DNA from 2 places in the Cellvibrio sp. ARAG 10.3 genome. Region 2 is predicted to be linked to the other one. Evidence: predicted binding sites of a transcription regulator. Region 2 holds the regulator's gene; the other holds the start of a gene.
The links. Region 2 encodes PhoB, which activates phosphate uptake and scavenging genes when phosphate is short. Its sites were predicted from a motif close to TGTCATAAANNTGTAACA; they were not measured.

Region 1: ACSV5M_RS10985 (ABC transporter permease subunit) is a predicted target of PhoB. The motif match lies at 2,058-2,075, and genes of this name have one in related genera.

Annotation. Positions count from the first base shown of each region.
Region 1 is NZ_JBPYCU010000007.1:115,698-120,089, reverse strand. Features, by position in the region: gene ACSV5M_RS10985 (ABC transporter permease subunit) at 1-1,988, opposite strand, end outside; gene ACSV5M_RS10980 (PstS family phosphate ABC transporter substrate-binding protein) at 2,194-3,165, opposite strand; gene ACSV5M_RS10975 (Yip1 family protein) at 3,384-4,001, opposite strand; gene ACSV5M_RS10970 (ClpXP protease specificity-enhancing factor) at 4,236-4,392, opposite strand, start outside.
Region 2 is NZ_JBPYCU010000001.1:589,871-594,262, reverse strand. Features, by position in the region: gene ACSV5M_RS02525 (acyltransferase) at 1-367, shown strand, start outside; gene phoR (phosphate regulon sensor histidine kinase PhoR) at 523-1,797, opposite strand; gene phoB (phosphate regulon transcriptional regulator PhoB) at 1,943-2,641, opposite strand; gene ubiA (4-hydroxybenzoate octaprenyltransferase) at 2,764-3,663, opposite strand; gene ACSV5M_RS02505 (chorismate--pyruvate lyase family protein) at 3,682-4,269, opposite strand.

The DNA.
Region 1 (4,392 bases), on a different contig from region 2:
GGCAGAACAACACCCACCATGGTTTGCCAGCGAGTGGCGCCCAGAGCCAGGGAACCTTGGGTCAAGTGACGCGGCACGTTAAATAATGCATCTTCCGCGATGGAAAAGATGGTTGGAATAACCGCAAACCCCATTGCGATCCCCACCACCATCGCATTGCGTTGATCGTAGGTAATGCCGTTGTCGGTAAACCATTGACGCATGCTGCCGTCAAACAACAACACTTCCACATGAGGGCTGGCCGCCACGCAGGCCCAACCGGTCAGCAGTATCGGAATAACCAGAATGACCGCTTCCCATCCATCCGGAATCCAGGTGCGAATGGCCGCCGGTAAACGGCTCCAGATAAACGCCACGATCAGCATCATGAGGGGCATCAGAATAAGAATGCTGAAGGTGGCCGGGAGGTGGTTTTCAATAAAGGGTGCGAGCCATAAACCCGCAAGGAAACCTAAAATAACGGTAGGCAGGGCTTCCATAATTTCAATGGTGGGTTTGACGTAGCCACGCAACTTCGGGGTCATGAAATAGGCGCTGTAGATCGCACCCATAATGCCCAGCGGGATCGCAAATAGCATGGCAAATATGGCGGCCTTGATAGTCCCTATCGAAAGAGGAACCAGGCTCATCTTGGCTTCCGACGCATCGCTGCCTGAAGAGGCCTGCCAAATGTATTCGGGCTCCGAGCGACCTTCGTACCAGACTTTTTGCCACAGGGAGCTGAAGGAGATCTCCGGGTGTTTGTTCCAGACATCCGCAACCAACACCTGTTGCTTGTCATCCATGGCCAGCAGACGGCCGTTGATGGGAGAGATCGCCAGATGCTGGATGGCGCTATCGGCAAGTGGCTCAACCAGTAACGTACGGGATGATGTTCCGTAGTAAGCGCCCACCGTTCCCCGGTCATCACCTACCCAGAAGCCGCGACGATTATGTTCGGGGGTAATCGTCGTGATCTTGCCGGGAAGTGATTCAAAATCTCTTACGGGTTTTAGGTGATAGAGGTTGTCCGCGTCGCGTACCAAAAACCACTGGCTGACATGACCGGTATCAGTGCCTATAGCGAGAGAGCCGGTACCGATCAAAAACTGCATTGCGGTAACCTGACCCCGCTCAGTCGGTACCGTTTCGCCGAGTTGGACATTCCCAGGTTTGGAAATATCAAATAGATAGAGGTTGGCCCGGTCATCAGCAACAACCAGATGCTGACCGGTCCTGCCTACCTGAATCGCTGTTGCTGATGCGCCCCCCGGCAAGGCGGGAAGCGGATAGATATTTTGCGTCACCCGTGTCACACCCAGGATGCTTGTGCGTGCGGAAAAGACACCCAGCAATAATCTTTTATCTTCGGTCGCTGCGACGACGTACACCGCGTTTGAACCTTGCTGAATCGCGAGCTGGCGTAACGCAGCACCCTGCTCGTCCAAGACTATTGGTTGTTCCCCCAACGGGTATCCCAGGCCGGGGGTCACCAGGCGCTTATCATTCGGATAACTCAGTGCGTATTCCGGCTTCGCAACACCAATCTGGCCATTGGAAAAACCGTACACAACCAAACCGTCTGCTGCGGTGCCGGTTCCGATAGCCGTGAGCTCTGCCTGTTCCGGCACCGGCATGGTTTCGGTCAGGATCACAGCACCGTCATCGGCTCGGAAAAAATTGACGCTGCCCTGCTGATTAAAGCTGGCTCCGATTTCTTCGTAACGCTCCAAAATCAAATGGGCAGTTCGATCTGCGGGAGTAGACGCGGATGAGGTGTAGGTTTTAGTGACATCCACCGAACTGCTGCGCAGTAGGGGGAAAACTTCAGAAAACAGATAGAGGAAGATAAGTCCTAATGCACCGACAACTGCCATACCGGCAGCGGCCACACCGTAACGCGACACAGCGTCGCGAATATTGCGAACTTTACGCAAACGTGCCCGTTGTTGTGCATCTGGCATCAGGCTGGTGGGGGCCTGCTCTGCGGTGGAGAGTAGCTCTGACATGATCAAAAAGTCCCGGGCAAGAAAATTTCTGGGCGCCTGTCTGATGGCGTGAGAATCCTAACAACCGAAAATGACACTTTTGTTACAAAAGCGTAATACTACAAAAATGTTTCAATTTAATTACCAGTGGTGATCGCCTTATCACTCACAAACAAAAACCGCCGGCATATGCCAGCGGTTTCGTTCAACCATGAACCATCGGGAATCACAGTTGCAGGTCTTTCATTGCCTTGGCAGATACGGCCGCCGGCAAAGGAATGTAACCATCCCGCACCACGACTTCCTGACCCTGCCTGGAAAGTACCATCTTCAGGAACTCAGCTTGTAGCGGATCAAGTTTACGATTGGGATGTTTGTTGATGTAAACAAACAGCGTCCGGGACAGCGGGTAAGAACCATCCAGCGCGTGCTCAGCGTCCGGAGGAGAAAACTCATCGCCGTCTTTTGCAGCCATAGGAACAGCGCGCACGCCGGAGGTGATGTAGCCGATACCTGAGTAACCAATACCGTTGATAGATTCTGATACACCTTGTACCACAGAGGCTGAACCAGGCTGCTCGTTAATGCTTGCCTTGTAATCGCCACCACACAGAGCTACATCTTTAAAGTATCCATAAGTGCCAGATACAGCGTTACGACTGTAGATTGTGAAATCACGATTCGCCCAGGCACCAGTCAAACCCAATTCACCCCAACGGGTAATATTTTTGTCGTAACCACATTTGCGCGTTGCGGAGAAAATGGCATCCGCTTGGGCAATCGTCAAACCTTTAATGGGGTTGTCTTTGTTGACATATACCGCCAGTACGTCGATCGCAACCGGAACAGCCGTAGGCTTGTAACCATGCTTGGCTTCAAACGCTTCAATCTCGGAAGACTTCATCTCACGGCTCATCGGGCCAAAGTTAGAAGTACCTTCAGTCAGGGCTGGTGGCGCAGTAGAGGAGCCGGCACCCTGAATCTGGATGTTCACGTTGGGATAAAACTTGGCGTACTCTTCTGCCCACAGCGTCATCAGATTATTCAAGGTATCGGAACCGATACTGTTAACATTACCGGATACGCCGGAAATTGCCTTGTATTCGGGCAGATCCGGATCAACCGCTGCTTGCACCACTGCTGCACAAGCCATAGAACCGACCAAAGCCAGTCCTGTTAAAAATTTCTTGGCGTTCATTGAGCGCTCCTGAATTTATTTGGACAAAAGACTTAAAAACTCGTCTGTTAGCAGGTGAGATATCTCGACCCTGCGATGCACTCTAACGATGCTTTGTTACAGTTATGTGACCAAGCCAAATTTGTTTCATAAAAACGTCACATGTCAATTTTGTGAATACCCAATGAAAAACGGGCGGCCTAAGCCACCCGTTTCAGATCACCACTCTGGAACATGAATCAGTTAGTGTAGACCGGCCCGAAACCCGAACCCCACACAATAACTGTTGCCACCAACACAACTACTGCCAACACCAGACCCACCGTGATAACCGAGCTGGCATAAATAAAGCCGCGTTCTTTAGGGATGTTCATCAGGATCGGAATACCTTCATAGATCAGGTAAACCGAATAACAGGCCGCCACAATAAACACGCTGGCAACAACCCACAACTGGGGATAAAGCAAGATGATACCCGCCAACATCATGGGCGCCGATGAATACACGGCCAAGGCAGTACCTTCATAGTGACGCTGGCTGGCATCATCGGCAACACCGAAGCTGCGCGACATCCAATTGATGTATTCACCCAAAATATAAACCGCTGCCAACTGTGCCACATAGGCACCCACACATAACCATAAAGCGCTTTGGGCAGTGAGTTTGACCACGCCGCCATTCCCCACGCTCCAGCCGATCTGCGTCACACCGAAATAGGCCGCGATGACAGGAATCAATGCCAACAAAGGTGTGTGAACCAGAAATACGCGAATGAATGAGTGACGCTCATTGCGAATTCTTTGCCATTCACGGTCAGGATTAATAAAGACACCGAGGGTATGCTGCAACATCGCCATAAAAATACTCCAGATAATTCATTTTTATTAGAACGTCTTTAGTATCAGCCAGTTATTTGAGGCCTACAAAGAAGTTATCGAGATATTAGAAAAGCGGTAATCAACAATAGTTCTAATAAATAGCACTTAGGTCTAAGTGCTATTTCATTTAGATCAACAATACTGAAGCCAATGAGCAGCAGTTAACGATTAGTAACAATAAGGCCACATCATTGTTGGCCTTGGTAACACGGCTCATTTAACAACGCGCAAACTGGGGCGTTTTTGAGAGGGATCACCACCGCCCACCGGTGTCGGTTCGGGTGGCGATGGGGGACGGGTATTGGATTCTGCTTCAAACATCATCCCCTGACCATTTTCCCGAGCGTATATACCTAACACAGCGCCACAA
Region 2 (4,392 bases):
CGACTGGCACCATGTGTACAACCGTATCCGCCCGTTTCGCTGCACCAGGCCGGTGGTGCTGGAGAACAATGTCTGGCTGGGTGAAAGTGTGATGGTATTGAAAGGTGTGACAATCGGTGAGAACAGTGTGATTGGCGCGGGCTCGGTGGTAACCAAAGATATTCCGGCGAATGTGGTCGCGGCGGGCAACCCGGCGCGGGTGGTTAAAAAAATAAATCCGCACCGCCGGATGTTGAAACGTGAATTGATGTTTCGCGATGCAGAACATTATTACCACAATCAGGATGAACTGGATCGGTATATGCTGGCCAACAATGGCTGGTGGAATTGGTTGCGTAGCGTTTTCTTTCCGAATAAAAACGATTGATGCCGGATTACGCCTTCGGTTAACCCTACAATGCCTCTTCGAAAAGAAAATTGGTTTGCGACTGAAAGATCGCGTCGGATTACGCTTCGCTAATCTGACCTACGGGTATGGGGTTTATGTAGGTCGGGTTAGCGAAGCGTAACCCGACAAAAATCTCAATGAAGCGGAAACACGCACGTGAAGACGCTGCCCTTACCCACTTCACTGGTAATTTTTAATTCGGCATCGTGACGCAACAGCACGTGTTTAACAATGGCCAAGCCTAAACCGGTACCACCGGTGCTGCTGTTGCGGCTGGCGTCGACGCGGTAGAAGCGTTCGGTCAAGCGGGGGATGTGTTTGTTTTCAATACCCGGCCCATTGTCACTGACCGCGAAATAACAATTCTGTTTATCCTTCCACAAGCGCATGGCGATCTTGCCTTTGGCCGGAGTGTATTTCACGGCGTTAACCACCAGGTTGGAGAAAGCGCTGTGCAGTTCTTTTTCGTTCCCCAGCAATTGAATATTGCCATCGCAGGTCAGGGTGATTTCCTGTTCCTTATCGCCACTCAATGCCACAGCTTCATTGCGAATAGAATGCAGCAACGGCTCCAGCGGAATCAGTTTCTGGTTGTGGCCCACCTCGGTGGTTTCCAGTTTTGATAACACCAACAGGTCATTGATCAGCAATGCCATGCGCTGTGTTTGTTGCTGCATTTGTTGCAGGGGTTTTTGCCAGGTCGGGCCCAGGTTATTGTTGTCCGCCAGGGTTTCCAGGTAGCCACTGATCACCGTCAACGGCGTGCGTAACTCGTGCGAGACGTTGGCAATAAAATCCTGGCGCATCTGTTCCAGGTTATGAATCTGGGTAATGTCGCGCACCAGGATCAGGCGTTCATTTTTACCAAAGCGGGTAATCTGAAATTGCAGTTGCTTGGAGGAAAAACGCGGTGAGGGTAATTCCAGTGGCTCGCTGTAATTGCCTTCTTCAAAGTAACTGACAAAGCGCGGGTGACGAATAAAATTGATGACCGACAAACCCTGGTCTTTGGTGTGAAAACCCAATAAGCGTTGGGCTGCGGGATTCCAGAAATCCAGGTGACCGCGCCAGTCCAGCAGGATCACGCCGTCTTTTAATGCAGAGGTGATTTCCTGCACGCGATTGATCACCGCTTGCAGGTTTTCCCTTTCCTGGCGCTGGTGACGTTGCAGGTGGTAGATATTGTCGAAAACGTCGCCCCAAATACCCGTGGCCTCGGGTGGCTCTTCGTCGTTTTTGCGCAACAGCCAGCGGTTGAGCCGCGACATTTGCCAGAGCATGTAGGCAAGATACGCCAGGACACCGATATCCAATACCAGCAATAAGTGTCCGGTCAGCCAGCCCAGTAACAGACAGATCGCGACGAAGATCGACAGGCGCTTGAGTTCGGCGCTAAAACCTTGCAGCAAAATAGTGAGCCTCTTTCACAACCATCTCCAGCAGAATATTTTCACTCACTATCGCGCGGAAATATGACTTTTCTTCGCGCGGGATATAAAAATTTCTGCCCACCGGTCTTGTTGAAAACGCCTGTGCGTTTTTAACCGGTTTGAATTATGCGTCGGCCTTGGTGGAGAAACGATAACCGGTACCGCGCACAGTCTGGACCAGGTTTTCGTGGTTGTCGACAGTGAGGGCTTTGCGCAACCGGCGGATGTGCACATCCACCGTACGCTCTTCCACATAGACGTTGCCGCCCCACACATGGTCCAGCAGTTGGCTGCGAGTATAGGCTCTTTCCTGGTGGGTGAGGAAAAATTCCAGCAGGCGATATTCCGTCGGCCCCATATCAACCGCCTGGTTGTTGATCGTCACCCGGTGACTGGCCGGGTCGAGGCACAAACCCTGCACGGTAATAGGGTGGCCATTAACCTGCGGGTCAGCGCGGCGCAATACCGCCTTCAGGCGGGCGACCAGTTCGCGGGGGGAGAAGGGTTTGGTGATGTAATCGTCGGCCCCGACTTCAAGGCCCTGGATCTTGTTGTCTTCCTCACCTTTGGCGGTGAGCATAATGATGGGTACATCAGCAGTCACGTCGTCGCGCTTGAGGCGGCGCGCCAGTTCGATACCGCTGGTGCCGGGCATCATCCAGTCCAGCAGGATCAGGTCAGGCTTTTCATCCACAATCAACGCATGGGCGTCCTGTGCATTGCTGGCTTCGATACACTGATACTCGGCCATTTCCAGTGCGACCCGGAGCATGTCGCGAATGGCTGACTCGTCATCGACGATCAAGATTTTACGCCCACTCATAATTCTTACCTGTTACCCGCTGATGGCTGAGAGCAATTGTTGCAAGCGTATTAAATAAGCCCTGTGTTACAACTTTATGACAGCACAGGATTCAACGCAGCACCAGCAGCACCGGTAAATTCTCAGAGTTTGTCGGCCACCACGCCGATAAAGACGGCCAGACCCACCCAATTGTTGTTCATGAAGGCCTTGAAACAGGCCTCCCGCTGGCGAAAGCGGATCAGGTATTGTTGGTAGGCAAACAGCGCAGCGGCCACACCGAGGCTGATGTAATAAAAAGTACCCAGCTCGAAGCGCGAGCCGACCATTACCAGAGCGTAGAGCGTCAGGGCCTGTAACACGCCCGTCATCAGGCGGTCCTGCTCACCAAACAGGATGGCCGTGGATTTCACTCCGATGCGCAGGTCATCGTCGCGGTCCACCATGGCATAAAAGGTATCGTAGACCACGGTCCACAGCACCACAGCGGTATAGAGCAGCCAGACTTCCACACCGAGCGCCCCACTCTGGGCGGCAAAGGCCATGGGAATGGCCCAGGCAAAAGCCGCGCCCAGCACCACTTGCGGCAGGTGGGTGTAACGCTTCATAAACGGATAACAAAATGCCAGTAACACACCACCCACGGATAATTGAATCGTCAGGGGATTGGTTAATAGCACCAGGCCAAAGGCGAGCAAACACAATCCGATAAACAAGGCGATAGCTTCGCCACTCGATACCTGTCCGCTGACCAGTGGCCGTTCACGGGTCCGTTTGACATGGCCATCCACCTTGCGATCAGCGAAGTCATTGATGACGCAGCCGGCGGAGCGCATCACAAACACCCCCAGCACAAAGATCACCAGCACATCCCAGCGCGGCACGCCATCGGCCGCCAGCCACAGGCTCCACAGGGTAGGCCACAACAGCAAGAGTGCACCGATAGGCTTGTGCATGCGCATCAATTGCCAGTACAGGCGGATGCGTTGGCCAATAGATAAAGCGGGTTGTTTAGCGGCGGGGCGCTGGCTAGGTTGAGTCATAGCAGATTCTGTTGTCCGTTATTGACGATGGGTAGACATCAAGGGTGGCGGCGAGGCCAGGGTGTCGACAAACGCGTCCAGGAAGACTTCGCTCACCAGCAGCGGTTTATCCTCCAGGTAAAACACCGAACGCCGCCCCCACAAGGGCTTATCGCTGGTGAGCGGTTCCGGCACATAGCCATGATGGCGTTTCAGCCGGCTCACAGCAATGGCACTGCGCTGCAAGTGTGGCTGACTGAACAAAAAGGCCCCCAGTGGACGGGCGTCCTGTTTGCGCAAGTGCCGCAGGCTACCGGTCAGGCTGGTCAGGGGCAGCACGCTGCGGGCGAATACCCAGGGCTGCTGGTGGCCGCACAATACCACTTCGCGAATCAACGCCAGCTCCGAACGGTCCATGTTCAAACAACGCCATTCCGATAAGGCGGGCCGCGCAATCTGCTGACGCAATACCTCGACATGAAAATGATCGTGACTGCGAGCCACCAGACGCGCCGTAAGTGAACCTTTGTCCAGCAACCACTCACACAGCGCCGCCTCCGGGCGTTGCGCCTTGGGCCACTGCGCCAGCGGCTGCCATGTTACCCGGCCATTTATCGATAACCCCAAAAGTCGCTCCTGTCACACATGTCGGCAAACCAGCGCGGAATTCTAGCAGGTGGCACCGGGAGTTTGGCCGGCAATCGGTCCCGACCAATAAAAAGCTGCCGTTTTCACTGCCCCCCGGCGACC